Regions from separate parts of the Achromobacter sp. EB05 genome, predicted to be linked through region 2. Evidence: riboswitches for the same ligand, from Rfam matches in the RefSeq annotation. Region 2 holds a riboswitch; the other holds the start of a gene.

Region 1 (14,768 bases), 1.4 Mb from region 2:
TGGCGTTGGCGGACACCCGCCGCCACACCCCGGACTACGACGCCCCGCTGGCCCAATACCTGGGCCTGCTGGACGCGCACGGGCTGTCGCATGGCGTGCTGGTGCAGCCCAGTTTCCTGGGCACTGACAACAGCCACCTGCTGGAGGCGCTGCGCGCCGCGCCGGCGCGGCTGCGCGGCGTGGCGGTGGTGGACACGGCCATCGACGAGGCCGCGCTGCGGGCGCTGGCCGCGGCCGGCGTGGTCGGCATCCGGCTCAACCTGATCGGCCTGGCCGTGCCCGACCTGCGCACGCAACCGTGGCAGTCATTGCTGGCTCGCGTCAACGCGCTCGGCTGGCACGTCGAGATCCACCTGCAGGCCGCGCGCCTGGCCGATATCATGCCGGCGCTGCTGCAGGCCGGCTGCCGCGTGGTGGTGGACCACTTCGGCCGTCCCGACCCGGCGCTCGGCGTGGCCGACCCCGGCTTCGGCTACCTGCTGCGGCAGGCCGACAGCGGCCGGGTATGGGTCAAGCTGTCCGCCCCTTACCGCAACTGGACCGGCGAGGCCTGTGCCAGCGCTGGCCGCGAGGCCGCGCGCCAACTGCTGGACGCCTACACGCCCGCCCGCCTCATGTGGGGCAGCGACTGGCCCCACACCGAGCATCGCCACCTGGCGTCCTACCCCGCGTCCATGCGGTGGCTGGCCGACTGGATCGACGACCCCACGCAACGGCGCGCCGTACTCGCCGAGACACCGTTGCGGCTGTTCCAATTCCAAGGAGAATTCTGATGACCCCTCTGATCCAACGCCTCGCGCGCCGCGCCAGCCTGCTGGCTGCCGCCGGCCTGCTGGCCGGCGCCGCCGGCACGGCAACCGCCGCCTACCCCGAGCGCGCCGTTACGCTGGTGGTGACCTACCCGCCCGGCGGCACGGTCGACGTGGTGGCCCGCCTGATCGGCCCCAAGCTGGCGGCTGAACTGGGCCAGCCGGTGGTCATCGAAAACCGCGGCGGCGCCGGCGGCATGATCGGCGGCGCCGTGGTCGCCAAGGCCCAGCCCGACGGCTACACGCTGATGCTGGACGCCTCCAACCACGCGCAGAACCCCGCGCTGCATTCCAAGATGCAGTTCGACACCCTGACCGCGTTCGCGCCGGTGTCGCTGCTGTTGCGCGTGCCCAACGTGCTGGTGGTGACCCCGTCGTACGAGGTCAAGACCGTGGCCGACCTGATCCGCCTGGGCCAGCCCGACAGCAAGGAACACGTCTATTTCGCCTCGGCCGGCCCCGGCTCGGCCCAGCATCTGGCCGGCGAACTGTTCAACCTGCTGGCCAAGACCCAACTGCAGCACGTCGCCTACAAGGGCGGCGGCCCGGCCATGATCGACGTCATGTCGGGCCAAGTGCCGGTGATGTTCGCCAGCATGGGCTCGGCCTGGCAGCACGTGAAGAACGGCAAGCTGCGCGCGGTCGCCGTGGGCGGCTCGGAGCGTTCCAAAGCGGCGCCGGACCTGCCCACCATCGCCGAATCCGGCGTGCCCGGCTACGAGACGTATGAGTGGAACGCCGTGTTCGCCCCGGCCGGCACGCCGCCGGAAATCGTCAACCAGGTGTCGCAGGCCCTGGCCAAGGTGCTGAAGGACCCGCAGATCGCCGAACAGCTCGAAGGCATCGGCGCCGAGCCCATCGGCTCCACCCCCGCCGAACTGGACACGTTCCGCCGCGCCGAGATCGCCAAGTGGCAGCGCGTGGTCAAGGAAGCCGACCTGAAACTGGATTGAGTACCGCCGGGCGACCTGCCGCCCGACAACCGGAATGCCGGTCTTGGACGCCCCTCGGGGCGTCTTTTTTTGGTTTTACGGCGGCTCCCCGATGCGATACAACAGCACTTCAAGCGCGCTCAGGGAAATCCGCGACGAGATGAACCACGACAGCCACGAGCCCTCATCCTTTCCCCCGCCCGCCGACGCCCGCCTCGCGGCCGGCGCCGACGGCGCCACGCTCGACAGTCTGGCCGACGGCTTCCTGTCGCTCGATCGCGAATGGCGCGTGCGCTACCTGAACCCGGCCGCCGAACGCCTGTTGCGGCGCAACAGGCTGGACCTGGTGGGGCGCGGCCTGTGGGACAGTTGTCCGGACCTGGTCGGCACCGGCTACTACGATGCCTGCCGCGGCGCCATGCAGACCGGCCGCCCGGCCCAACACATCGGCTACTACGCGCCGCTGGCGAGCTGGTTCGAGGTGCGCGCCTTTGCGCATGAGGACGGCCTGGCGGTCCTGTTGCGCGACGTCTCGCGCGAACGCGAGGAAACCGCCCAGCTCAGATACCAGGCCACCCATGACTACCTGACCGGCCTGCCGAACCGGCGCCAATGCATGGACACGCTGTCCGCCGCCATCGCCGAGGCCGAGCGGACGCTGGCCGCGCAGGGCCCGACCCTGGCGGTGCTGTTCCTGGACCTGGACCGCTTCAAGGAAGTCAACGACGCCTTCGGCCACGCCGAGGGCGACCTGCTGCTGTGCGATGTGGCCGAGCGGCTGCGCAAGTTCCTCACGCCCGCGATTTTCTGCGCCCGGGTCGGCGGCGACGAGTTCCTGCTGGTGCTGCGCGGCACCAACGAGCGTGCGGCCGAGGCCCTGGCCAATTCGATCCTGAACGCGCTGTCGATCCCGAGCGACATCCATGGCCGCTCGGTCTCGCTGGGCGCCAGCATCGGCATCGCGCTGATGAACTCGCCCGGCGAATCGGCCGAGATGCTGCTGAACTATGCCGACGCGGCGATGTACGCGGCCAAGTCGGCCGGCCGTTTCCAGGTGCGGGTGTATCACCGCGAACTGATGCAGGGGCTGGGCGCGCGCCTGTCGCTGCGCGGCGACATCCAGGGCGCGCTGGCCAACAACCAGTTCGAGCTGCACTTCCAGCCGCAGATCAGCATGCACGACGGCTCGCTGTGCGGCGCCGAGGCGTTGCTGCGCTGGCGCCATCCCACCCGCGGCCTGCTGGCGCCGGCGGCGTTCCTGGACGTGATCCTGGATTCGCCGATGGAGTCGGCGCTGACCGAATGGGTGGCCAACGCCACCTGCCTGCACATCAGCGAATGGCTGGGCGAGGGCCTGCCGGTGCCGCGCATCTCGTTCAACCTGTCGGCGCGCCAGTTGGTGGCGCCCGACCTGGCCAACACCATCGTGCGCCTGGCGCAGGTGCATGGCGTGCCGCCGACACTGCTCGACGTGGAAGTCACCGAGAATTCGCTGATGAGCGACGTCGAGAAGGCCTCCGGCATTCTCGCGGCGCTGCGCGAGGCCGGCATATCGGCGTCGCTGGATGACTTCGGCTCGGGTTATTCGAGCCTGGCGTACCTGGCGCGGCTGCCGATCGACACGCTCAAGATCGACCAGTCGTTCGTCTGGGCGCTGGGCAAGGTGCCGACCGCCACCGCCGTGATCCGCGGCGTGGTGCGGCTGGCGCATTCGCTGGGCATGCGCACGCTGGCCGAGGGCGTCGAGACCGAGGCGCAGCGCCAGATGCTGATCGAGGAAGGCTGCGACGCGATGCAGGGCTTCCTGTTCAGCCGCGCGCTGCCGGCCAGCGCCTTCGCCGCGCTGCTGCGCGAAGTGCCGCGCTGAGGCGAACCGCTATCATGTCCGCCTGACGACCCGATTGATGACGGCAATGACGATGGACAGGATACGGCTCGACAAATGGCTCTGGGCGGCGCGCTTCTACAAGACGCGCAGCCTGGCGGTGGACGAAATCGGCAAGGGCCGGGTGCAGGTCAACGGCCAGCCCGCCAAACCGGCGCGCGAGGTCGGCCCCGGCGACGTGATCAGCATCCGCAAGGAAGACCCGCCCATCCAGGTGCGCGTGGTCGCCGTCAGCGGCGCGCGCGGCCCGGCGCCGGTGGCGCGCCAGCTATATGAGGAAACCCCGGAAAGCGCCGCCGCGCGCGAACGCGCGGCCGAGATGCGGCGGCTGGCGCCCGAGCCGGCGCTGGACATCGCCGCCGGCCGACCGACCAAGCGCGACCGGCGCCTGATCGACCAGATGCGGGGCAAGTGAGACGCGACCGCGACAGGGCCCGGACCGGCCCGGCGGACCGGCCACGAAAAAGCGACAGCGCTACAGCGCCCGTCCCACGATCAACGGATCCAGCGCCAGTTCCGGCGCGCCGCTCTTGCCTTCGTACGGCAGGCGGCTGAGCACATAGCGCATGGCGTTCAGGCGCGCGCGCTTCTTGCAATCCGACTTCACCACGATCCACGGCGCGTCGGCCGTGTCGGTGTGCGCGAACATCGCTTCCTTGGCGCGGGTGTAGTCGTCCCACTTGTCGAGCGAGGCCAGGTCCACGGGGCTCAGCTTCCATTGCTTGAGCGGATGCACCTTGCGCTGCAGGAAGCGGCGGCGCTGCTCTTCCTGGCTGACCGAGAACCAGAACTTGACCAGGTGGATGCCGCTGGTGACCAGGTGGCGCTCGAAGTCGGGCACCTGGCGCAGGAACTGCAGGTATTCCTCCTGCGAGCAGAAGCCCATCACGCGCTCGACGCCGGCGCGGTTGTACCAGGAGCGGTCGAACATCACGATTTCGCCGGCGGTGGGCAGATGCTGCACATAGCGCTGGAAATACCACTGGCCGCGTTCGGTGTCGGACGGCTTCTCCAGCGCCACCACGCGCGCGCCGCGCGGATTCAGGTGCTCCATCATGCGCTTGATGGTGCCGCCCTTGCCCGCCGCGTCGCGGCCCTCGAACAGGATCACCACGCGCTGTCCGGTGGCCTTGACCCAGGCCTGCAGCTTGAGCAGCTCGACCTGCAGCGCGTATTTCTGCTTTTCGTAATTGCGCCGCAGCATGCGGTGGCGGTACGGATAGATGCCCTCGCGCCAGTCGGTCGCCAGCTCCTCGTCGGGATTGCGGCGCGCGGCCGGCGCCTGCGCGTTGGCTTCGAGCAGCGCGCGGTGCACCGCCACCGCGTCGTCCGGCGACAGTTCCTCGATCACCGAGCGCAGCGCCGCGTGGGCTTCGCCCGATTCGCCGATCTGGTAGCGGCGGGCGATGTCGGCCAACACCGACGAGGTCTCCTGGCGCGCGGCGACTTCCCGCGCATTGACGCGCTTGCGCGCCTGGATCGCCGGTTCGATGGCGGGCAGCCCGGCCGGGGCTGCCGGCGCGGACGCCGGCGGCTGGACGACCTTGGACGGCTTGTCGGCGCGGACGGCGCGCGTGGACTTGGGCGTCTCGGCGCCGCGGGCGGACCGCGCCGGGGCCGGCGTGCGCTTGCCGGCCGCGGCGGAGCGGGTGGCCTTGCGCGGCGGGGCGGTGCGCTTGGCGGCGCGCGGGGCCGTGGCGCCGTCGTCGTTCTCGGCGGGCGATCCGGAAGCTTGCGGGGTCTTGTCAGTCATCGTTGCAATCCTTGCTGCGCGTGAGGTCAGAGCCGCGGCGGCCGGCCAGTCGCCGGCGACCCGTCAGGAAAAAACATCTACCCTAACCGGCGTGCCGAGGCGGGGCGTTGACGTGGATCAATGCTTGTAACATTGCGGCAGCAATCCGCGCCGCTACACTGCCCGCTGCCCTCTTTCGACTGCCCCCTGCCGCCATGTGGTCCCTGCTCAAACGGCTGTTCGCCGGCCCGCCCGCGCCGCCCGACCCCTACGCCGAAACCATCCGCTTCGACGACAGCGGCTTCACCCGCGCCATGGGCACCGAAGCGACGGGCGGTCGGCGCCAGTTCTGGCCGTGGGAGGCCGTCGACGAATTCGGTTTCCGCTTCACCGAGGCGCTGTTTCCCGATCCGTGGGCCGGCGCTTACATGGAAGGCCTATGGTACGTCCGGGTGCGCGACGACGGCTCGCCGATGGCGGTCGAATTCGGCCAGGAACACCTCGACCTGGCCGCCCTGCCGCCGGCGCTGCTGCGGCACATGCCGGGACTGGACGTGCAGGCGCTGCGCGAGGGATTGGCCGTGGCCAAACGCGGTATCCATCACTTCGAGGGCGAAGGCAACTGGGTCGGCTGGCGGCGCGATCCGCATTGCACCTGAAAAGCCCTCACGGTAACATCTGCGGCTAAATATTTCGTGGCTGCCGCCCGCCGTGGAAACACGTAGAGAACCCACCCTGAGCCCGGAAGGCGCCAACACGCCGCTGCCGTCCGCGACATCGGCGGCGCGCGGTTCCCCACGACCCAGCCGCGCCCTGCGGACATGGACCTGGGGCCTGTACATCGGGTTGTGGCTGCTCCTGTTGATCTTCAAGTCCGACGGCGCGGACGGCGTCGCGGACCCCGCCGAGTCGCTGGGCTACCGCGTCGGCAGCGCGGTCGGCAGCGCCATCGCGCTGGTGCTGCCCGCCGCCCTGGTGATCCTGGCCCTGTCGCTGTTCAAGCGCTTTCGCACGCCGTTGCACCGCATGCGCGCGGCCTTCGCCACCGGCCTGCTGCTGGCGGCCGCGGCCGCCGTCCTGGCCGGCCTCGCGGCCTATCGCGAAACGCAGAAGGCCACCGCGCTGGCCGAGATCCGCCGCACCGGCGAATGGATGCGCGCCGCGCTCAACGCGCCCGACCATCCGCCCGGAGACGTGCCGGACATCGACGCCACCCCCAAGGCGCATGGCGTGTATGGCGAGATCGAGCGCGGCGTCAAGATCATCCTGGGACAGCGGGTGGCGCAGTACCGCGCCTACATGAAGGAACTGGACGAGGTGCGGCTGTCGGACCTCTTCATCCCCAACCGTCTGGCGCGCGACCGCGGCATGGTGGAAAGCCGGCTGATCCTGGAACAATCGCAGCGCGTGGTGCGGAAATACAGCCAGCAGAACCGGCGGCTGCTGGCCGACGTGCCCGTCACCATCCGCTCGCTCGACCTGAGCGAGCAGCAGAAGGACCGCATGGTCGAAGGCGCGATCAAGGCGCGGCCGCAGCAGAAGGCAACGCTGGCGCGCAACTGGGAGCTGGAGCGCCAGACGCTGGACGAGTTCGAGAAGATGATCAATCTGCTCGACGACAACCGCCGCGCGTGGCGCGTGGAGCACAACGAGATCGTGTTCGACCGCGACAGCCTGTTGAACCGGTTCCGCGCCCATCAACTGGCGGTGCGCCAACTGACCGAGGAACGCGCGCGGCTGGAATCGCAGCAGTTCGACAGCCTGACCTCGGTGCTGCGCTGACGCGGGTCGTCGGCGCCCGGGCGCGAAGGCGGGCCGGGCGCGATCGAGCGTCAGCTCCCCGCCTGATCCAGCCCCTGCTTCAGATCGGCCAGGATGTCGGCGGCGGTTTCCAGCCCGACCGACAAGCGCAGCAGGCCTTCCGACAGGCCATACTTTTCGCGGTCTTCGGCCGTATAGCTGGCGTGCGTCATGGTGGCCGGATGCTGGATCAGCGTTTCCGGATCGCCCAGGCTGACAGCGATGCGCGCCAGCTTCAGGCTGTTCAGCAGGCGCCGGCCCGCGGCCAGCCCCCCCTTCAACTCGAACGCCACCAGCCCGCCGCCGGCCGCCTGCTGGCGCTGCGCGATCTCGGCGCCGGCCGTGCCCGCCAGGCCCGGATAGAACACGTCGGCCACCGCCGCGTGTTCGCGCAGGAACTTCGCCACCTTCAATGCCGATTCGCTGTGACGCTCGACCCGCAATTCCAGCGTCTTCAGGCCGCGCAGCACCAGGAAGGCGGTGAACGGCGACAGCGTCGCGCCGGTGAAGTAACGCAGGCCCTGCAGGCGGATCGCGTCGATGTGCTGCTTGCGGCCGACCACCGCGCCGGCGAGCAGGTCGCCGTGGCCGCCCAGGTACTTGGTGGCCGAGTGCAGCACGATGTCGGCGCCGTGTTGCAGCGGCCGTTGCAGCACGGGCGTGGCGAAGGTGTTGTCGACGATGGTCAAGAGCCCTTTGCCGCGCGCGATGGCCGAGATGGCGGCGATGTCGACCAGCCGCAGGTTGGGGTTGGCCGGCGTCTCGAAATAGACCGCGCGGGTCTTGGGGCCGATGGCGGCGGCCACGGCTTCCGGGCGCGTGAAATCGGCGAACACGGCGTTGATGCCCAGGCGCGGCAGCCCCTGCGCGAACAGCGTGAAGGCGGTGCCGTAGACGATCTGGTCGACCACGATCTCGTCGCCGCTTTGCAGCAGCGACAGCAGCGTGGCCGAGATCGCCGCCATGCCCGACGCGGTGACCACGCCGGCCTCGGCGCCTTCGAGCGAGGCCAGCCGCTCTTCCAGCAGGGCCTGGGTCGGGTTGCGGGTGCGGCCGTAGACGTAGCCCGATTGTTCGCCGAGGCGAATGCGGTCGAAGGCCTCGATGCTGTCCTGGGTGTAGGTGGAGGTCAGGTAGAGCGGCGGCGACAGCGCGCCCTGCTCGTCCAGCGGGTCGTAGCCCAGGTGGATGGCGCGGGTGGCGAAGCCGTGGTGTTGCGAGTCGGACATGGATACCTCCGGGAATCAGCTCGGGGATGCGGACGGCGCGGCGCCGTCAGCGCTTGTGGTCGGCGCGGCGCGACAGCCATTCGCCGGTGAATTGCACGATCGAGACCAGCGCGATCAGGATCACGATCACTTCGAACATCACGCGGGTCTCGTAGCGTTCGTAGCCATAGCGGATGGCCAGGTCGCCCAGGCCGCCGGCGCCCACCGCGCCGGCCATGGCCGAGGCGTTGATCATGGCGATGACGCTGACGGTCATGCCGCCGATGATGCCGGGCAACGCCTCGGGCAGCAGCACGTGGCGCACGATGTGCCAGCGGCGGCAGCCCATGGCGCGCGCGGCCTCCACCAGGCCGTGGTCGACATCGTTCAGGCTGACCTGGGCGATGCGCGCGAAGAACGGCACCAGATTGGCCGACAGCGGCACGATCGCGGCCCAGGTGCCGAGCGTGGTGCCGACCAGCATGCGCGTGAACGGCAGCATCGCCACCAGCAGGATGATGAAGGGGATGGCGCGGAACGTGTTCACGGTGATCGACAGCGCTTTGTTCAGGCGCGGCCGCGGATACAGGTTGCCCGGCGCGGTGACGGTCAGCACCACCGCCAGCGTCAGGCCGGCGGCGATCGCGATGAGCGCGGACACGCCCACCATGGTCAGCGTCTGCAGGAAGGCCTGCAGGTATTTATCCAGCATCGGCAGCGACATAGCCCAGTACCTCGATCTGATCGGCCACCAGCGCGGCGCGCGCGGCCTCTTCCTGTAGAACGGCGGCCGGCACCGACACCAGCAGGCTGCCCTGGGCGTGGCCGCGCAGGCGGTCCAGCCCGCCATGCAACAGCGTCGCGCCCGGCCCCAGCGCCGCCAACGCCTGCAGCGAGACGCCCTCGGGACGGCCCTGCCCGGTGAAGCGCAGCCGCAGCACTGCCAGGCCCGCGCCGCCTTGCAGGTCCGGCACCAGCCGCGCGGCCAGGTCGGCCGGCAGGTCATGCTGCAACGGCCGCAGCAACGCACGGGTGGCATCGGCCTGGGGATTGCCGAACACGCGCCAGACCTCGCCGTGCTCGACCTTGCGGCCGCCGTCCAGCACCAGCACCTTGTGGCAGACCTCGCGGATCACCGCCATATCGTGCGTGATCAGCACCACCGTCAGGCCCAGCTTGCGGTTGATGTCGCGCAGCAGCGCCAGGATCGACTGAGTGGTTTCGGGGTCGAGCGCCGAGGTGGCCTCGTCGCACAGCAGGATCTCCGGGTCATGCACCAGGGCGCGGGCGATGCCCACGCGCTGCTTCTGGCCGCCGGACAGCTTGGAAGGATAGGTGTCGGCCTTGTCGCGCAACCCGACCAGGTCCAGCAGCGCGTCGACCTTGGCGCGCGCCTCGGCCGGCTTGACGCCCGCGACACGCAGCGGCAAGGCCACGTTCTGCGCCACGGTCTTGGCCGACAGCAGGTTGAAGTGCTGGAAGATCATGCCGATGCGGCGCCGCAGGCCGACCAGCGCATTTTCGTCCAGGCCGCCGACGTCCACGCCGTCGACCCGCACCTGGCCGGCGCTGGGCCGCTCCAGCATGTTGATCGAGCGCAGCAGCGTCGACTTGCCGGCGCCGCTGCGGCCGATGATGCCGAACACCTCGCCGCGCCCGATGGAAAAGGAGATATCGGCCAGCGCCGTTACCGTGCCCCGCGGGCCCTGGTAGCGTTTCTGCAGGCCGTCGAAAACGATGTGGGCGTCTTGCGCCGCGTCGGCGGCGGGCCGCAGGGCCGGATCCGCCAGGGGGATGTCGTGTTGCATCATGCTGTGTTCCCGAGCCGCCCGCGCGGCGGCGCGTGCCGCTCCGCGAGCGAGGATGGCGGCGGCGCCGGCTGGCGCCGCCGCGCGTTCCGGCTCAGAAGACCGGGATCACCGAGCCTTCGTACTTGCTCAGGATGAACTGGCGCACTTCCTCGGAGTGATAGGCCTTGACCAGCTCGGGCACCCAGGGCGCGTTCCTGTCTTTCTCGCGCACGGCGATGATGTTGACGTAGGGGTTGTTCTCTTTCTTCTCCACCGCGATGCCGTCACGCGTGGCGATCAGCCCAGCCTGGTAGGCGAAGCTGTTGACGATGGCGGCGGTGTCGACGTCGGGCAGCGAACGCGCCAGCACCACCGAGGCGCTTTCGACGAAGTCGAGCTTGCGCGGGTTGGAGGTCACGTCGGCCAGCGTCGCGGTGCCCGTGGCCGGATCGAAGCCGTCCTTGAGCGTGATCAGGCCCTGGTCGCGCAGGATCACCAGCGCACGGGTCTGGTTGCTGGGATCGTTGGGGATGCCGACCTTGGCGCCTTCGGGCAGGGCCTGCAGCGACTTGTATTTCTTCGAATAGAAGGCGATGGGCGAGATCAGCGTATTGGCCACCGACACGAGTTTGTAGCCGCGCTGCTTGATCTGGTCGTTCAGGAACGGGATGTGCTGGAACGCGTTGGCGTCCAGGTCGCCGTTGTTGAGCGCCTCGTTGGGGCTGGCGGTGCCGGTGATGACCACCGGCTCGACGGCCAGGCCGTTCTTCTTGGCGACCTGCGCCACCACTTCCCAGATCTGTTCGTCGACGCCGCCGCGCACGCCGACCTTGAGCGGCTTGGGATCGGCCGAGAAGGCCGGCCCGTGGAACATGGCGGCCGCGGCCAGCACGGCGCCCAGCAGGGCCTTGGCCAGCGTGCCCGCGCGGGCGGTGTAAGTGCGGGGAGTCATATGGAAATCGCCTCTCAGTCGATACGGTTATGAGGAGACGATTCTAGGGATGGCCCCTGCGCGCGCGAACGAATAGTTGGTTGAGTCGTTATTACAGGGGCGTTTGGATATGGCGCCGGCGCATAAGTGGCGCCTCAGAACGGCTTGACCACCACCAGCGTCACGATGACCGCCGCGGCGACCACCGTGAGCGGCGCGTACAGGTCGACCAGCGGCGCGCGTTTCACGCTGCCCTGCGACTGGCGGCGCAAGGCCGCGCTCTGCACGCCCAGCAGGCCCGACAGGACCAGCGCCAGCGCGATCTTGATCCAGATCCAGGTCATGGCGAACCAGCCGAAGGTCACGGCCAGGTGCAGGCCGACCAGCCAGGCCAGCACCATCGCCGGCGTGGTCACGAACAGCGTCCAGCGGCGCAGCGCGCCCAGCATCCTGCGTTCCTTGGGCGCCTCGTCGCTGTCGGGCGGCTGCGACGACAGCAGGAACAGCGACACGAACAGGGAGCCGCCCAGCCATGCGACCACGGCGGCGACATGCAGCATTTTGAGTAATTGGTAGGTCATGCGCGCGATTATCGCCGCAGCGGCGCGCGCCAGGGCGGAATCGGGTCCGACGGGTTTGCGCTACGGCAAAGACCGACGCCGGCGTTCACGGCGCCAGCGCCTTGAGCACCCGCAACGCCAGCCGCACCCGCGCCTCATTCGGATAGTTGCGGTTGGCCAGGATCACGATGCCGAGCTTGCGCGACGGCACGAACGCCACGTAGGCGCCGAAGCCATTGGTGGCGCCGGTCTTGTTGATCCACACTGCCTGCTGCGGCGCCAGCGGCGGTTGCAGGGCCTTGACCGGCAGGGTCTCGAACGCGACCTGGGCGGAATTGCCGTGCACCAGGTCTTCCACCGACACCGGGTAACGGTACTGTTCCCAGATCAGGTCCTGCGTCATCGCGCCCAACTGGTAATAGCCGGTATGGGTCTCGGCGATGGCGCGCTGCAGCGTGGCATCGACCGGCGTGGTGCCCAGGTTGATCTCGACGAAGCGCAGCATGTCGCGGGCGCTGGACTTCACGCCATAGGCCTCGTCCGCCAGCACGCCCGGGTTCACGCGCACCGGCGCATCCTGCTTGTCGTAGCCCTGGGCGTAGTCGGGCATCTTGCCCGGCGGCACTTCCAGGTAGGTATCGCGCAGGCCCAGCTTGGGAAACAGCCGCTGCTCCATCGCCACCACGTAGGGCTCGCCCAGCGCGCGCGCCGCCACCACGCCCAGCATACCGATGCTGGGGTTGGCGTAGGTGCGGCGCGTGCCAGGCGCGTACCGCGGGGTCCAGGCCTTCAGGTAGTCCATCAGTTGCGCCATGCTCTGCACCGCGTCCGGCACCTGCAAGGGGAAGCCGCCGGCGGTGTGCGTGGCCAGGTTCACCAGCGTCAGCCTGGCGAATTCGCTGCCTTGCAGCTCGGGCACCCACTTGGCCGGGCTGTCGGTGAGCGACAGGCGGCCCGTGGCCTGGGCGTAGGCGGCCAGCGTGACGGTGAAGGTCTTGCTGATCGACCCCAGTTCGAACAGGGTGTCGCTGGAGACCGCGCGGCGCGGCGCGCGCGAGGCGTCGCCGTAGTTGAAGAAGCGCTGCTCGCCGTCGCGGCTGACGCCGATGGCCATGCCGGCGATGCCGTACTCGCGCATGACCTCGGCCACGGCGGCGTCGACGGCGGCGGTGGCGCGATCGGCCTCGGCGGACGCGGGTGCCGGCGTCGCGGATGCCTTGGCGGTGGATGCCGGCGAGGATGCGGGCGTGGATACGGAGGTCGATGCCGTGGTTGCCTTGGCGGCGGGCGCTTGCGCGACGGCCGGGCCGGCCGAGGCGGCGCCGGCCAGGGCCAGCGTCAACGTCATGGACAGCAGGGAAATACGGAACATTGCCGGAGCGCGCATGCGGGATCGTCCTTTCGTTTTCCGGCCGGCGCGTGCCGGCGGTTCGGCGCCCAGTGTAGAGCCAATCCGGCGCCCCCCTGGTATTAACCCTGAGTCCCGCCCGCGCCGAATTTTGGCTATTCTCGGTGCGTCGATTCAAAACCCCGCAGAAGAGTCCCGCCCTCGTGGCGGGCGCCGACGGAGCAACCGCCCCGGAAACTCTCAGGCAACAGGACTGCGCGGTCTAGACAATCTGGAGAGAGGCGCCTGGCGCCCACCGAAGGGGAACCCGCGCCGCCGCGCCCGGGTGAAGCTCTCAGGTACAGAGACAGATGGGGTGCCACGGCCGTTGGGTCGTGGCCACGCCTTCTGGAGCCATCATGCCCCGCATCGCCATCATCGGCGCCGGTATCACCGGCGTCACGTCCGCCTACGCCTTGAGCAAACTGGGCTACGACGTCACCGTCTACGACCGCCAGCGCTATCCCGCCATGGAGACGTCCTTTGCCAACGGCGGCCAACTGTCCGCCAGCAATGCCGAAGTGTGGAACAGCGCCGCCACCATCATGAAGGGCCTGCGCTGGCTGGGCCGCCACGACGCGCCGCTGCTGCTCAATCCGCGCCCGAGCTGGCACAAGTATTCGTGGCTGGCCCAGTTCATGGGGCAGATCCGCAACTACCGCCAGAACACCATCGCCACCACCCGCATGGCGATCGAAGCGCGCGAGCACCTGTACGCCATGGCGGTGGACGAAGGCATCGACTTCGACCTGCAGCGCCGCGGCATCCTGCACATCTACCATGACGCCGCCAGCTTCGAGACCGCGCGCCGCGCCAACGCGCTGCTGCGCGAAGGCGGGCTGGAGCGGCACGCCGTCACGCCCGAGGAAATCCGCGGCATCGAGCCGACGCTGCAAACGCCCTGCCACGGCGGCTTCTACACGCCGTCCGACGCCACCGGCGACATCCACAAGTTCACCAGCGGCCTGGCGCAGGCGTGCCTGCGGCGCGGGGTGCGTTTCGAACAGGATGCCGACATCCGCGCCATCAGCCGCGACGGCCTGCCCTACGTGCTGGATATCGCGCGTGCAGAGGGCGCGCGGCGCGAACAGCACGAAGCCGACGCCATCGTGGTCTGCGCCGGCGCCGCCAGCCGCCAGTTCGCGCGGCAACTGGGCGACCGCCTGAACATCTACCCGGTCAAGGGCTACTCGATCAGCGTGCATCTGGACGACGCCGCGAGCCAGGCCGCCGCGCCCACCGTGAGCCTGCTGGACGAGGCCGCCAAGATCGTCACCAGCCGCCTGGGCGACCGCTTCCGCGTGGCCGGCACCGCCGAGTTCAACGGCTTCAACCTGGACATCCGCGCCGAACGCATCCAACCCCTGGTGGACTGGACCCGCCGCCATTTCCCCGGCGTGCGCACCGCGCGCGTGGTGCCGTGGTGCGGCCTGCGGCCGATGATGCCCGACATGATGCCGCGCGTCGGCCCTGGTAAGCGGCCGGGCGTGTTCTACAACACCGGGCACGGGCATCTGGGATGGACGCTGTCGGCGGCGACGGCGCAGATGCTGGCGGCGAGCGTCAGGCAGGCGGTGGCGTTGCCTTAAGCCCATGCCAGGAGATGGCACGCCGGGAGATCATGACCGCGATGGACAAACGCACCAAAAAAAGACCATTGTTCTCCCGGGACAATAAGACCCACCCCAATTCATGGTCGGACTAAATAAAGACTACAGTCAGTCCAGACCCTAA
Region 2 (14,768 bases):
ACGTGGCGCGAGATGAAGAACACCGGGCTTTGCGACTTGGCGCTGCGGCGCGCCAGCGTCATGGCTTCGGCGGCGGCGGTGCTTTCATCGAGCAGCGAGGCGTTGGAGATGTCCAGCCCGGTCAGGTCGGCGACCATGGTCTGGTAGTTCAGCAGGGCCTCCAGGCGACCCTGCGAGATCTCGGGCTGGTACGGCGTGTAGGCCGTGTACCAGGCGGGATTCTCGAGAATGTTGCGCAACACCACGTTGGGCGTCTGCGTGCCGTAGTACCCCTGGCCGATGTAGTTGCGGTAGACCTTGTTGCGGCCGGCGATCTGCTTCAGTTCGGCCAGCACGTCGGCTTCGCTGCGCGACGGCGGCAGCGCCAGCGGCGCCTGGCTGCGGATCTTGGGCGGCACGACTTCTTCGATCAGGGCGTCCAGGCTGGGGCTGCCGATGGCGGCAAGCATGGCGGCCTGATCGGCGTCGGAGGGGCCGATGTGGCGGGGGATGAAGTCGGTGTGGGTGTCTAGGGCGCGCGACATGGGGGATCTCGGGATGGCGGTGTCGTCGGGGGGGACGGACGGTGATGCATGGACGGGCGGCGGCGCCAGCGCCGCGCCCGCCCCGGCCGGCTTAGCCGTTGGCGACGGCTTCGTAGCCGGCGGCGTCCAGCAGCTTGTCGGCATCGGCGGCGTTGACCGGCTTGATCTTGAAGATCCAGGCGGTGAAGGCCGATTCGTTGATCAGGTTGGGGTTGCTTTCCAGCTCGTCGTTGAACGCGACGATTTCGCCGGCCACGGGCGCGTAGATGTCGGAGGCGGCCTTGACCGACTCGACCACGCCGGCGGTCTCGCCCGCGTTCAGCTTGGCGCCGACCTTGACGTCGCCGACGAAGACCAGGTCACCCAGTTGGTCCTGGGCGGTATCGGTGATGCCGACGACGAACACGTCGCCTTCGGCTTTGACCCATTCATGGGACTCGGTGTACTTGCGATCGGTGGGCAGACTCATGGGAACTCCTGGGGGGATTCGGATAAGGAAATGGTGTTGCGCGCCTCGCGCCGGCGGCCTGCGCCCCAAAAGGGGCGGGCCTGCGGCGCGAAGCTTCGAGTTTACGAGTGTTCGACGGCTTTGCCGTTACGGACAAACGGCAGCTTGCAGACCAGGGCGGGCACCCACTTGCCGCGGATGTCGACCTCGACCGTGTCGCCCGCGACCACGCCTTGCGGCAGGCGGGCAAAGCCGATCGACACGCCCAGCGTCGGCGACATGGTGCCGCTGGTGAGTTCGCCCGTGCCGTTCTTGGCGCGCACCGCCATGTGGGCACGCATCACGCCACGTTCCTGCAGCTTCAGGCCGACGAAGGCGGCGGGCGTGGCGAACTGCTCCAGCGCGTCGCGGCCGATGAAGCGGCGCTCGGGGTTCTTCAGGGAAACCGTCCAGGTCAGCGCGGCTTCGCCGGGCTGGGTCAGTTCGTCCATGTCCTGGCCGTAGAGGTTCATGCCGGCTTCCAGGCGCAGCGTGTCGCGCGCGCCCAGGCCGGCCGGGCGCACACCCTGGGCCGCCAGGTCGCGCCACAGTTGCACCGCCTCGGCGGCGGGCAGCACGATTTCGAAGCCGTCTTCGCCGGTGTAGCCGGTGCGCGCGACCAGCGTGTCGTCGCCGACGCGGGCGGCCACGAACGGGGTCAGCGGCTCGCTGGCGGCCTGCCAGGCGGGGCGCGCGGCCCAGACCTTGGCGCGGGCGTTGGGGCCCTGCACGGCGATCATGGCCAGGTCGCGGCGCGGCGTGATGGTGACGTCGAACTTGCCGGCCTGCCTGACGCGCTGCATCCAGGCCATGTCCTTGTCGGCGGTGCCGGCGTTGACCACCACGCGCCATTCATCGGCGGCGAAGAAATACACGATCAGGTCGTCGATGACGCCGCCCTGCGGGTTCAGCATGCAGGTGTAGAGCGCCTTGCCGGGCACGGTCAGCTTGGCGACGTCGTTGGCCACCAGGCGCTGCAGGAAGGCGTAGGCGTCGGGGCCGGTGATGTCGGCGTTGAGCATGTGCGAGACGTCGAACATGCCGGCGTCCTGGCGCACCGCGTGGTGCTCCTCCAGTTGCGAGCCGTAGGCCAGGGGCATGTCCCAGCCGCCGAAGTCGACCATGCGGGCGCCAGAGGCGATATGTTCGTCGGCCAGCGGGGTGCGTTTGAGGGGTGCGGACATGCGCGGGTACTCCGGAGCGGCAGCGTTGCCAGGGTTACGGAATGCCGCCGGCGGACGGGATGCGCCCACGCAACGGCTGAATCTTCCGCCCCTCTGTCCTTTTGCCTGAGAGTTGCCCCGCGTGGCGGGTTTGCACCTTCGGCGCCTGGGCTGCTCGCTATGTCCCTGATTGGGCAGCGGCGCCAGGTCTCTCCAGAGTGCTGCTTTGCCGCGTCCGCGCGGTGAAAACCGGGACAGGGCAAGCATGCGCGGTATGGGATACCTGAGCGATTCCGGGCGAATTGCGCCTTCGGCGGCAGCCGCGAACGGCCGCTCTCTCCCGCAACATGCGTGACAGCGCCGAAAGCATACCGCGAAACGCGATTGCGTTGTTGATCCGTGAACGCTGGCCGGTCGCCGCCGCGCCCGTGTCAGCCCAGCGCGGTGTCCAGCAGCATCATCAGCACGAAGCCCAGCATCAGGCCGCAGGTGGCGTAGACCTCGTGCCCCTTGCGGTGCGACTCGGGGATGATCTCGTGGCTGATCACGAACAGCATGGCGCCGGCGGCAAAGCCCAGCCCCCACGGCAGCAATGCCGCCGACCAGCCCACCACCACCGCGCCCAGCACCGCGCCGACCGGCTCGACCAGGCCCGACAGCATGCCCAGCGCCACCGCGAACGCGCGCTTGTAGCCGGCGGCGATCAGCGCCACCGCCACCACCAATCCTTCGGGGATGTCCTGGATGGCGATACCGGTGGCCAGCGCGGTGCCCCGCAGCGGATCGTTGCCGGCGTAGCCGACGCCGATGGCCAGGCCTTCGGGCAGGTTGTGCAGCGTAATGGCGAAGACGAACAGCCAGGCGCGGCGCAGGCGGTGCGCCTCGATGCCCTCGCGGCCCTTGATGAAATGCTCGTGCGGCAACAGCCGATCCATCAGCAGCAGCGCCGCCGCGCCCAGCAGGATGGCGGCGCCCACCGTCAGGCCCGCGCCCCAGGGGCCGGCGCCCTGCGACTCGGCCGCCGCGATGCCAGGCGCCACCAGCGAGAACGCGCTGGCCGCCAGCATCACGCCGGCGCCGAAGCCGAACATGCTGTCCTGCATCTTCTGGGGGATGGTGCGCGCGAACAGGATCGGCAGCGTGCCCGCCGCGGTGGCGCCGGCGGCGACCATGCCGCCCAGCAGCGCGTCGGCCACGTGCGGCGCATTGGCATCGAAATAGACCCACGCCTGGTGCAGGCCCAGGCAGGCGACCAGCACCGCCAGCGTCCAGACGCTGACGCTGGTGGCCGCGGGCCGGATGCGATGACGGCTGAAGGTGTTCATGGTCCACTGCCCTCGCGCGATGCCGGCTCAGCCCACGGCGACGGCGTAGCGGCGCGCCACCTCGGACCAATCGATCACATTGTAGAAGGCGCCGATGTATTCCGGACGGCGGTTCTGGTACTTGAGGTAGTAGGCGTGCTCCCACACGTCCAGCCCCAGGATCGGCGTGTTGCCCTGCATCAGCGGGCTATCCTGGTTGGCGCTGCTTTCCACTGCCAGCTTGCCGTCCGGCGTCACGCTGAGCCAGGCCCAGCCGCTGCCGAAGCGCGTCAGCGCGGCCTTGGTGAAGGTATCGCGGAAGGCTGCCTGGCCGCCCAGCTCGGCATCGATGGCGCGGGCCAGCGCGCCGTCGGGCTCGCCGCCGCCGCGCGGCGACATGACCGCCCAGAACAGGCTGTGATTGGCATGCCCGCCGCCGTTGTTGCGCACCGCGCCGCGGATCGCCTCGGGCAACTGGTCGATGCGCGCCACCAGGGCGTCGACCGGCTCGTCGGTGGCGATGCCGGCGCCTTCCAGCGCGGCGTTCAGGTTGTTGACGTAGGTCTGGTGATGCTTGCCGTGGTGGATCTCCATCGTCAGCGCATCGATGTGCGGTTCAAGCGCGTCGTAGGCGTAAGGCAGGGGCGGCAGGGTGTAGGCCAAGGCGATCTCCGTCGGGCAACGCCGCCGACGAGGGCGAGCGTCTTATTTTTGAAAATACAAATGATAGGTATTTTTATTTGATACGACAACGATAACGTTGCAATGCCTGTCATGCAGGCAGGCTATGGGCCGGACAGCCCTTGGCGAGCAGCACGAAGCGTGCCCGCGCCGGCGGCGCGAAAAGCGTTGGACAAAGCGGGCGTCGCGCCCGGGAAGGAATGTGGCCGGAGCACGGGGAACGCGGGCAGCGCCCGGAACCGCTAGAGCGCCTTGCCGCAGGCCACGCCGGAGGCCCAGGCCCACTGGAAGTTGTAGCCGCCCAGCCAGCCGGTGACGTCCACGGTTTCGCCGATGAAGTACAGGCCGGGCGTGGCGCGGGCCTGCATCGATTTCTGGTCCAGCCCGCGCGTATCGACCCCGCCGCGCATGACCTCGGCCTTCTTGTAGCCGGCGGTGCCGCTGGGTACCAGGGTCCATTGGTGGATGTCCTGCGCCAGCGCGCGCAGGGTCTTGTCGGGCGCATCGGCCAGGCGCAGCGCCGCCAGGCCCGGCTTGCCGCCCTGCTCGGCCAGCTGCAGCCAGCGGTCGGCCAGGCGCTTGGGCCACAGGCCGGCCAGCACCGTGTGCAACTGCTGCCGGTTGCCGGACTTGGCCGCCAGCAGTTCGGCCGCCAGGTCGCGCCCCGGCGCCAGGTCGATGACGATGGGCTCGCCCGGCTTCCAGTAGCTGGAGATCTGCAGGATCGCCGGGCCCGACAGGCCCCGATGGGTGAACAGCAGGTCTTCGAGAAACTCGCCGCGCGCCTTGCCCTGCCCCGTCGCCAGGTTGACCTCCAGCGCCACGCCGGACAGCTCGGCCAGCGGCTGCCAGTGGGCGGCGTCGAAGGTCAGCGGCACCAGCGCCGGCCGCGGCTCGACCACCTTCAGGCCGAACTGGCGCGCCAGCTTCAAGCCAAAATCGGTGGCGCCCAACTGCGGGATCGCCATGCCGCCGGTGGCCACCACCAGCTTGGCCGCGCGGATCACGCCCTGGCTGGTGCGCAGTTCGAAGCCGGCCTCGCCATGGGCAACCTCGGCCACCTGGCAAGCCATGCGCCACTGCACGCCGCCGGCATCGCATTCGGCGCGCAGCATCTCGATGATGGATTCGCTGGAATCGTCGCAGAACAGTTGGCCGCGGTGCTTCTCGTGCCAGGCGATGCGGTGGCGCCTGAGCAGCGCCAGGAAGTCCTGCGGCGTGTAGCCCGCCAACGCCGACCGGCAGAAATGCGGGTTGTCGGAGAGGAAATTGGCGGGCCCCGCGCCGATGTTGGTGAAGTTGCAGCGGCCGCCGCCCGAGATACGGATCTTCTCGGCCAGCCGTTCGGCGTGATCCACCAGCACCACGCGCAGGCCGCGCTGACCGGCGACCGCGGCACACATCATGCCAGCGGCGCCGGCGCCGAGAACGGCGACATCGAACATCAGGACTCCGGACCCGATCAGTCTTCGATCAGGCAATCAACGTAATAGCGCTTCTCGCCGTCCGGACCCACTTCGTCGGCCAGGCCGTGGATGTAGGTCTCGAAGCCCGGGAAGCGCTCGTTGAACTCGCGCGCGAACTGCAGGTACTGGACGATGGTGCGGTTGAAGCGCTCGCCCGGGATCAGCAGCGGAATGCCCGGAGGATACGGCGTCAGCAGCACGCCGGTGACGCGGCCTTCCAGCTTGTCGATATCCACGCGCTCGACCTCGCGGTGCGCCATGCGGGCGAAGGCGTCGGACGGCTTGAGCGCCGGCACCATGTCGCTCAGGTACATCTCGGTGGTCAGGCGGGCCACGTCGCGTTCGCGGTAGGCCTCGTGGATCTGCTGGCACAGGTCGCGCAGGCCCATGCGCTCGTAGCGGCGATGGCCGCGGCAGAAGTCCGGCAGGATGCGCCACAGCGGCTGGTTGCGGTCGTAGTCGTCCTTGAACTGCTGCAACGCGGTCAGCAGCGTGTTCCAGCGGCCCTTGGTGATGCCGATGGTGAACAGGATGAAGAACGAATACAGGCCGGTCTTCTCGACCACCACGCCGTGCTCGGTCAGGTACTTGGAGACCAGCGCGGCCGGGATCCCGGTTTCGCCGAAGCTGCCCGACATGTCCAGCCCCGGCGTGATGACCGTGGCCTTGATCGGGTCCAGCATGTTGAAGCCTTCGGCCAGGTCGCCGAAGCCGTGCCAGTGGTCGTTCGACTCCAGGATCCACTCATCGCGGTTGCCGATGCCTTCGGACACCAGGCGGTTCGGGCCCCAGACCTTGAACCACCAGTCGTTCTTGCCGAACTCCGATTCCACCTTGCGCATGGCGCGGCGGAAGTCCATGGCTTCGCGGATGCTTTCCTCGACCAGCGCGGTGCCGCCCGGCGGCTCCATCATGGCCGCGGCCACGTCGCACGACGCGATGATCGCGTACTGCGGCGAGGTCGACGTGTGCATCAGGTAGGCTTCGTTGAAGACGTTGCGGTCCAGCTTGCGGGTCTCGGATTCCTGCACGATGATCTGCGAGGCCTGCGAGATGCCGGCCAGCAGCTTGTGCGTGGAGTGGGTCGCGAACACCATCGCGTCCTTGCTGCGCGGACGGTCCTGGCCGATCGCGTGCATGTCCTGGTAGAACTCGTGGAACGAGGCGTGCGGCAGCCAGGCTTCGTCGAAGTGCAGCGTGTCGACGTAGCTGCCCAGGTGTTCCTTGATCATCTCGACGTTGTAGATCACGCCGTCGTAGGTGCTCTGCGTCAGCGTCAGGATGCGCGGGTTCTTGTTCACGGCTTCGCGCGCGAACGGGTTGGCCTCGATCTTCTTGCGGATGCTGTCCGGATGGAACTCTTCCAGCGGGATCGGGCCGATGATGCCCAGGTGGTTGCGCGTCGGGCGCAGGAACACCGGGATCGCGCCCGTCATCGTGATGGCGTGCAGGATCGACTTGTGGCAGTTGCGGTCCACCACCACCACGTCGCCGGCGGCGACGTTGGCGTGCCACACCACCTTGTTCGAGGTCGAGGTGCCGTTGGTCACGAAGTAGCAGTGGTCGGCGTGGAAGATGCGCGCCGCGTTCAGTTCGGACTCGGCCACCGGGCCGGTGTGGTCCAGCAACTGGCCCAGTTCGTCGACGGCGTTGCAGACGTCGGCGCGCAGCATGTTCTCGCCGAAGAACTGGTGGAACATCTGGCCCACCGGGCTCTTCAGGAACGCCACGCCGCCGGAGTGGCCGGGGCAGTGCCAGGAATAGGAGCCATCCTGCGCATACTTGACCAGCTCGCGGAAGAACGGCGGCGGCAGGCTGTCCACATAGCTGCGCGCTTCGCGGATGATGTGGCGCGCCACGAATTCGGGGGTGTCCTCGAACATGTGGATGAAGCCGTGCAGCTCGCGCAGGATGTCGTTCGGAATGTGTTCCGAGGTGCGCGTCTCGCCGTACAGGTAGATGGGGATGTCGGCGTTGCGGAAGCGCAGTTCGCCGATGAAGGTGCGCAGGTTCTTGATCGCGCTGGCCACGTCCTCGGGCGAATCCACGTCGAACTCTTCGTCGTCGATCGACAGGATGAAGGCGCTGGCACGGCTCTGCTGCTGGGCGAACGAACTCAGGTCGCCGTAACTGGTCACCCCGATCACCTCGACGCCCTCGGCCTCGATCGCCGCGGACAGGGCGCGGATACCCAGACCGGACGCGTTCTCGGAACGGTAGTCCTCGTCGATGATGAAGATGGGGAAGCGGAATTTCATGCAGGCGCTCCTGGGGGCAAGGCGAATCGGACCGGGTTGGCGGACGCGAGTGTACTTCTAGTGAAAAACCGTCTGATGACAGGCGGGCGCGAGGTTCCCGCCGGCGGCGGGAATGGCCGAATTGTAGGGCCGTTTTTCTCCAGGCCCTATGGTTTTCCCGAAGACCGTTGCAACGCGTCCGCGAGCGGCCGCCGCGGGGCGGCCGGGAGAGCGCCGGCCAGGCTCCCGCGAGAAGCTCGCGCGGCCCTACCGCAGGGTGCGGGCCTCGCCCGCCTCCAGGGCCGCGATGAAGCGGTCGAAGTACGGCGGGATGGCCTCGGCGGCGCCGTAGCGGATGCGCCGCTCGACCTTGGCGATGGCGCCGAAGCAGACCTCGGCCTCGGGCTCGCCGCAGACCAGCACCACCGGGTCCTCGTCGTCGCAGACCTCGTACAGGCCGCCATGGGCGCGCCGGGCCACCTCGTAGAGGTAGGCGGCGGCGCCGACAGTCTGCATGGGAGTCAGTGGCAATGTGCCCACATGCGCGGCTTCGAGCGCATCGTCTAGCGCATGGACGCTCGACGGTGTGTAGTCGAGCCCGGCTCCGGCGGAACCGGCGGCCTGGACGAAATCTTCGGCGGCGTGGGCCACGCGGGCCACGAACTCTTCCTGGACCTCGTCGCGCTCGGCCTCATGGTTTATCTTGAGGAAACCGAACATCGTTGGCTCCTTTGTGAAAACCGCAAGCGGCGTTGCCCCATTATAGGCAGCCGGGGCGCCTATACTGCCCCAACCGTACCTTATTCCCAACAATCCGCGTCCCGTGACCTCCGCATCCGGCCTCCTCGTCAGACGTCTGATCCCCCTGGATGCCCAGGCGCTGCGCCAATTGCGCCTGGACGCCCTGCGCGAGACTCCGGAAGCGTTCGGATCGAGTTACGAAGAGGAACATACGCTGACACTGGAAGACATCCGCGGCTGGATCGCGCCGGCGGACGACAGCGCGATGTTCGGTGTGTTCTCGGAAACGGCGCTGGCCGGCATCGCCGGCGTCACCCGCCAGCGCAAGCTGAAGATGCGCCACAAGGCACATATCTGGAGCGTCTACGTAGCGCCCGAGTGGCGCGGCCGGGGCCTGGCGCGCCTGCTCATGCGCGCCGCCATCGATCACGCCGGCGCCATGCGCGGCGTGCGCACGGTGCAGTTGAGCGTCACCGCCAACAACGCGGCGGCGCGCCGGCTGTACGCCAGCCTCGGCTTCGAGGAGTACGGCCTCGAGCGCGAGGCGCTGTGCGTCAATGGCAAGCTCTACGACGAGGTACTGATGGCGCTGGCCCTGTCCGGCCGCTAGGCGGCGCCGGCGCGGCGTCGGGAACCGTAGGCCCAGACCTGGTTGCGGCCGCCGTCCTTGGCCTTGTAAAGCGCCTGGTCGGCCGCCTTGATGACGGCGTCCGGCGCGCGCAACGTCTCGCCGCGCTCGGCCACCCCGATGCTGACCGTGACCCGCAACGGCCGCACATTGCGTCCGCGGCCGCCGCGCCGGCGCAGGCCGACCTGGTCCGCCTTGGGCCGCGCCGGCTTGTCGCGCAGGCGCATCTGGTAGGCCTCGATCGCGCGCCGCACCGTTTCCAGGTGTGGCATGGCCTCGACGGCGGTCTTGCCCGGAAACACCAGCGTGAATTCCTCGCCGCCGTAGCGGTAGGCATAGCCGCCGCCCGGCACCCGGCGCAGTTGCGCCGCCACCATGCGCAGCACCTGGTCGCCGACGTCGTGGCCGTGGGTGTCGTTGAACGCCTTGAAGTGATCGACGTCGGCCATCGCCAACGTATAGACGCGGCCCATGCGTTGCAGGCGCTCATTGAGCGCGCGGCGGCCCGGCAGCCCGGTCAGTTCGTCGCGGAAGGCCATGTGATAACCCTCGTGCGCCAGCGAAATAGACAGCGATGTCAGCGCGGCGGAAGCCATCACGGCCAGCTCGATGGGATGGGCGCCGCCGCGCGGCAGCGCCCAGGCCATGCAGACGAAACCCAGCCATTGGCCAGCCTGCTGCGGACGGCCATAGCGCAACAGCAGCAAGGTCAAGGTCAGGCCGGTGACCAGCAGCGCCGCCAGCGCTTCGGCCGGGATGCCGAGCCGCGCCAGCATGCCCTGCACGGCGAGCGTGCCGAACCACTGCCCGGCGCCGTCCTTGCCGGCCAGCGCGATGGCCGCGGCGCCCACCGCCATCAGAGCGATGCGCGCGGCCAGGTCCCACAACATGCCGGCGCGTTCCGGCCAGAGCGCGTTGATGGTGTAGGCCAGCGACCACCACACCAGCGCGGGCCCCAGCGCCCACGGCGCCTCGCTGGCCAGCGTCGGCCAGATGGCCACGGCCATCAGCACGCCGAGCATCAGCGCGAGCGTCTGCGAACGCTGGTACATCAGGCAGATCGCCGCGCCGACCAGCGCCATGACCCACGGCACGAACGGCACGATCAGCGTCAGCGCCGGCGGCCACTGGCGCCACAACAACAGCCCCACCGCCGCAATCACCGGCAGCGCAGGATAGAACAACAGGGGCAGCCAGGGGATATGGGGGTAACGCACGGATAGGCCTTGCTCACGCTTGCTGAAATGACGTCGCCAAATCGGCAAACACATATGTCATTTTACGGTCGCCCCCCCGGGTTCTTTAGCGCCGCGCAGGCCGCCGGCGCGATTGCAACGCGGCGTGCGCGCCATGCTATGTTTTGCGATCCCTTCTTGCGGAAAACCTCATGCGCATCCTGGTCAACATCGACGTGCCCGATCTCGAGGCGGCCATCGACTTCTACCGCCGCGCCTTCGGCCTGGCGCTGCATCGCCGCCTCGGTCCCGCGGCCGCCGAAATGCTGGGCGCGTCGGCGCCGATCTACCTGCTGGAAAAGGCCGCCGGCACGCCCGCCGCGAGCGCCGCGCGGCAAGCGCGCGACTACGCCCGCCACTGGACGCCGGTGCATCTGGATGTGGTGGTCGACGACGTCGACAGCGCTGTCGAACGGGCAGTGGCGGCGGGCGCCACGCTGGAGGATGCCCCGGTATCGCACGACTGGGGACGCATCGCCCACCTGAGCGATCCGTTCGGTCATGGCATCTGCCTGCTGCGGTTCCTGGGCCAGGGCTACGACGCGCTGGCGGCGGGCGCGCTACGCGACGTGCCGGTCACTCCCGCGGATTTCGAAGCCCTGCTGGCCATCCGCATCGAGGCCATGCGCGAGAGCCTGGAACGCCTGGGCCGGTTCGACCCCGAGCGGGCCCGCGCGCGCCTGCGCGATACCTTCCGGCCGGATCACACCTGGATCATCGAGCGCGACGGCGCGCGTGTCGGCTTCTATGCGCTGCGTCCGGACGGCGACGGCCTGCGGCTGGATCATCTGTATGTGGTGCCCGCGGCGCAGGGGCTGGGGGTGGGCGGCCAGGTGCTGGGCCGCTTGCTGCAGGATGCCGACCGGCGTGGCCTGCCGGTCAGCGTGGGCGCGCTGCGCGGCAGCGACTCGAACCGCTTCTATCGCCGCCACGGCTTCGCGCAGGTGTCGGAAAGCGAATGGGACATCGAATACCTGCGCCCGGCGCCAGGGCGCTCCTGACGGGCGTTCAGGCATGGCGGGGCGCGCCGGGCGGCGCCCCCCCGCGGCTGACGATCAGGTGCGCGGCAACGTCACGCCGCGCTGGCCCTGGTACTTGCCGCCACGGTCGGCGTACGAGGTCTCGCAGATCTCGTCGCTTTCCAGGAACAGCATCTGCGCGCAGCCTTCGCCGGCGTAGATCTTGGCGGGCAGCGGCGTGGTGTTCGAGAATTCCAGCGTGACGTGGCCCTCCCATTCGGGTTCCAGCGGCGTCACGTTGACGATGATGCCGCAGCGGGCATAGGTGCTCTTGCCCAGGCAGATCGTCAGCACGCTGCGCGGGATGCGGAAGTATTCGACCGTGCGGGCCAGCGCGAACGAGTTGGGCGGGATGATGCAGACGTCGCCCTTGAAGTCCACGAACGAGCCTTCGTCGAAGTTCTTGGGATCGACGATGGTGGAATTGATGTTCGTGAAGATCTTGAATTCGTCGGCGCAACGCACGTCGTAGCCGTAGCTGCTGGTGCCGTAGCTGACGATGCGCCCGCCATTGGCCGTGCGGACCTGACCCGCTTCGAAGGGTTCGATCATGCCGGCTTCGGCCTGGCGGCGGATCCAGCGGTCGCTTTTGATGCTCATGGTGGCGAGAGTGCTTGGGGAAATGGAATGGGCGTCATTTTATCCCGAGCGCGCCGCCCCGTCCCCGAACGGGAACGGAACGGCCACGGGCGTCAATCGCCGAAGAAGGTGCGGTACACGAGCGCGATGCCGTTGACCGAGCCGCCCTTCAGGTCCAGCGACAGGCCGCGCGCCAGCCGGTAGCTGGCGCGGCCGACCGTGTCACTGCCCGCCAGCGCCTGCTCGACGCTCAGCGTGATGCCGTTGGCGAACGACTTGCTGGCCACCAGGAATTGCGTCGCCAACTGGCTGTCGCTGTCGCGGTTGACGTCGCCGGCCACGGTGCGGTCGGGCAGGATGCTGCCCGAGCTGCCCAGGTTGCCGGTGCGCACGCTGACGTCGTCCAGCCCGAACTGCTTGTAGAAGGGCTGGCCGCCGCCCAGCAGCGCCGTGCCCACCGACAGCAACAGCGCGGCGTCGCTGCCGCTTTCGTCCGGGCCCCGGCCCAGCAACAGCCACGACAGCTTCTCGACGTCGCTGACGTCAGGGTACGACACCAGGTCGATACGCGGACGCTGGGCAGTGCCCACCACTTTTACGCCCGCCTCGACCTGCTCGCCGGTGCGCAGCGCCTCGATATCCAGCAACGGGTTGTCCAGGCGGCCCTGGAAGGTCAGCGTGCCGCGCCGCAGCCGCAGCTTCTGGCCATAGGCCTCGATGCCGCCGCCTCGGGTGCGCAGCGCGCCCACGCCGGTCAGGCGGCCGTCGTTCAGCAGGATCTGGATCGACCCCAGCAGGCCGGCGTCCAGCCCCATGCCGGTGATGTAGAAGCGCGGCCCCATGTCGAACTTCAGGTTCATGCTGGTCTGCAGCGGGGTCGACACGGCGCCGGGATCGTCGCCCGCGCGGCGCACCTTGACGTCGTCGTCCAGCGACGGCACGCCCTGCAGGATCTCCAGGCTGAACCAGCCGGCGTCCGCCTTCAGGTCGCCGACGATGTCGATGCGCGGCATCGCGGCGTTCAGGTCGACGGTGCCGGACACCATGGCATAGCGGTCCGAGCGCTGCAGCGCCGGAAAGCGGTACAGCGTCAGGCGCACGTTGCCGCCGCCGTCGATCAGGTTCCATTGCCCCTTGGCCTCGGCATAGCCGCCCTTGGCCTCGGGGTTGGTGGTGATCCATTCCTTGGTGCGCCATTCGGCCGGCATCACGCGCAGCGAGGCCGGGAAACGCAGGCTGTCGAGCACCAGCTTGTCGCCGTCCAGCCGCGCCGCCAGCGTGCCGTCGATCAGGCGCACGCCGTCGTCGATGCGCACCACGCGCAGCTTGTCGCCGCGGATCGCGCCGCTGGCGCTCCACTTGCCATTGAGCGTGCCCTGGGCTTCCAGGTTGGCCTTGACCTGGCCGCCGACCTCCATGGAGTCGCCGACGAACAGGCCGACCCAGGCCAGATCGGTGATATCCGCATCCAGCCTGGCGCGGATCGGCTGGCGCGGATCGAGCGCCATGCCGCCCTTGGCGTCCACCGCCAGCACCGCCGTGCCATTGCCGGCGATCTTGCCCATCTTGTCGGTCGCCAGGTCCAGCTTGGCGTCCAGCCGGCTGGCGTTGGCCGAGGTCGGCGTGGCGGTCAGGTCCAGCACCAGCGCCTTCACCCCCAGCGGCACCGGCGGGTCGCCCGGGATCAGCAGATCGCCGTCGCGCCGCGCGATGCGGGCGCGGCCGGCCAGGCGGCCGTCGAATTTCAGGTCCCAGGACGCGTCCAGCGCGATGCGGCGCTGGCTTTCCGCCACCGTAGCATTGACGCGCTTCGGTCCTTTGTTCATCTTGGCCGCGGCCTCCGGGTCGACGGCGGCGATCACCTGCCGCGCCATCGCGGCGGTGATGACCAGGTTGTCGGCCTGGCCGGCGGTTTCCCAGCGCTTGGCGTCGCCGCGCGAGCCCTTGTGCGCGATCGCCAGTTTTTCCTTGCCCGGCAGGGCCACCCCCAGCACGCTCTGCCCCACCTGCCACTGCCATTGCGGCGCCACCGCCGCCGGCAGGTAAGACAGCGTCACGGGCCGGTCGACCGAAACGGTGAAGCCGGCGCTGTCGGCCGTCAGGCGCGAAACCGTGCCGCGCCAACCGGTCAGGGCGGCGTCGGCCGCCCCCGGCGCGCCTTTGCCCCAGCCGCCAGCGAAGGCGAGCGTGGCCTGGGCCCGCGACTCGCCCAACACGCCGGGGCGCGGCTTGGGCGGGTTGTAGCCGGCGGTGATCTCGGCCTTATGGGCGGCGATGGTGCCGCCGAGCTTGCCCTTGAGGTCGGCGCCGCCCGGAATGCCGGGCCAGAATGCATCCAGTTGCGGCGCCTGCGCGTCCAGCGTCAGCGCGCCGTCGGCCCCGCCGATCTCGCCCTGCGCCCGGATCCGGTTGGCGCCGAGCTTGAGATCGACGTCCAGGCCGTGGATGCGCAGTCCGGCCAGCAGATCCGCGGCGGGTGTAGCGGCGTCGGGCTTGACGGCGGCATCGGGCGCATCGGGCGCATCGGCGGCGGGCCTGACCGCGGCATCGGGGGCTCCCGGCGCGGCATCTGGGCCCGACGCCACGGCGCTGGCGCTGGCCTGCGGGCCGGCGGCGGGCGCGGCGATATCCACCTGGGCCTTGACCGCGCCCGCCAGCGCCTGCTTGTTCCAGCGCGCGCCGTCTTCGAAGCGCAGGTCGATCG

The links. A riboswitch is a leader RNA that binds a small molecule or an ion and turns the genes downstream of it on or off. The one in region 2 is predicted to bind glycine.
Region 1: another riboswitch for glycine. It lies ahead of AAID08_RS18680 (D-amino acid dehydrogenase); the one in region 2 lies ahead of gcvT (glycine cleavage system aminomethyltransferase GcvT).

What each region holds. Positions count from the first base shown of each region.
Region 1 covers NZ_CP155917.1:4,102,504-4,117,271, forward strand. The annotation lists gene AAID08_RS18615 (amidohydrolase family protein) at 1-773, shown strand, start outside; gene AAID08_RS18620 (tripartite tricarboxylate transporter substrate binding protein) at 773-1,762, shown strand; gene AAID08_RS18625 (bifunctional diguanylate cyclase/phosphodiesterase) at 1,902-3,608, shown strand; gene AAID08_RS18630 (RNA-binding S4 domain-containing protein) at 3,661-4,041, shown strand; gene ppk2 (polyphosphate kinase 2) at 4,102-5,379, opposite strand; gene AAID08_RS18640 (hypothetical protein) at 5,574-6,017, shown strand; gene AAID08_RS18645 (hypothetical protein) at 6,070-7,140, shown strand; gene AAID08_RS18650 (trans-sulfuration enzyme family protein) at 7,191-8,387, opposite strand; gene AAID08_RS18655 (methionine ABC transporter permease) at 8,434-9,090, opposite strand; gene AAID08_RS18660 (methionine ABC transporter ATP-binding protein) at 9,068-10,177, opposite strand; gene AAID08_RS18665 (MetQ/NlpA family ABC transporter substrate-binding protein) at 10,269-11,108, opposite strand; gene AAID08_RS18670 (CopD family protein) at 11,243-11,668, opposite strand; gene ampC (class C beta-lactamase) at 11,754-13,034, opposite strand; glycine riboswitch at 13,171-13,261, shown strand; glycine riboswitch at 13,263-13,349, shown strand; gene AAID08_RS18680 (D-amino acid dehydrogenase) at 13,394-14,623, shown strand.
Region 2 covers NZ_CP155917.1:5,527,052-5,541,819, forward strand. The annotation lists gene gcvP (aminomethyl-transferring glycine dehydrogenase) at 1-524, opposite strand, end outside; gene gcvH (glycine cleavage system protein GcvH) at 616-993, opposite strand; gene gcvT (glycine cleavage system aminomethyltransferase GcvT) at 1,095-2,195, opposite strand; glycine riboswitch at 2,279-2,401, opposite strand; glycine riboswitch at 2,435-2,527, opposite strand; gene AAID08_RS25220 (ZIP family metal transporter) at 2,606-3,499, opposite strand; gene AAID08_RS25225 (superoxide dismutase) at 3,527-4,141, opposite strand; gene AAID08_RS25230 (NAD(P)/FAD-dependent oxidoreductase) at 4,402-5,604, opposite strand; gene AAID08_RS25235 (arginine/lysine/ornithine decarboxylase) at 5,622-7,883, opposite strand; gene AAID08_RS25240 (hypothetical protein) at 8,130-8,582, opposite strand; gene AAID08_RS25245 (GNAT family N-acetyltransferase) at 8,686-9,213, shown strand; gene AAID08_RS25250 (diguanylate cyclase) at 9,210-10,448, opposite strand; gene AAID08_RS25255 (GNAT family N-acetyltransferase) at 10,619-11,467, shown strand; gene dcd (dCTP deaminase) at 11,522-12,085, opposite strand; gene AAID08_RS25265 (translocation/assembly module TamB domain-containing protein) at 12,178-14,768, opposite strand, start outside.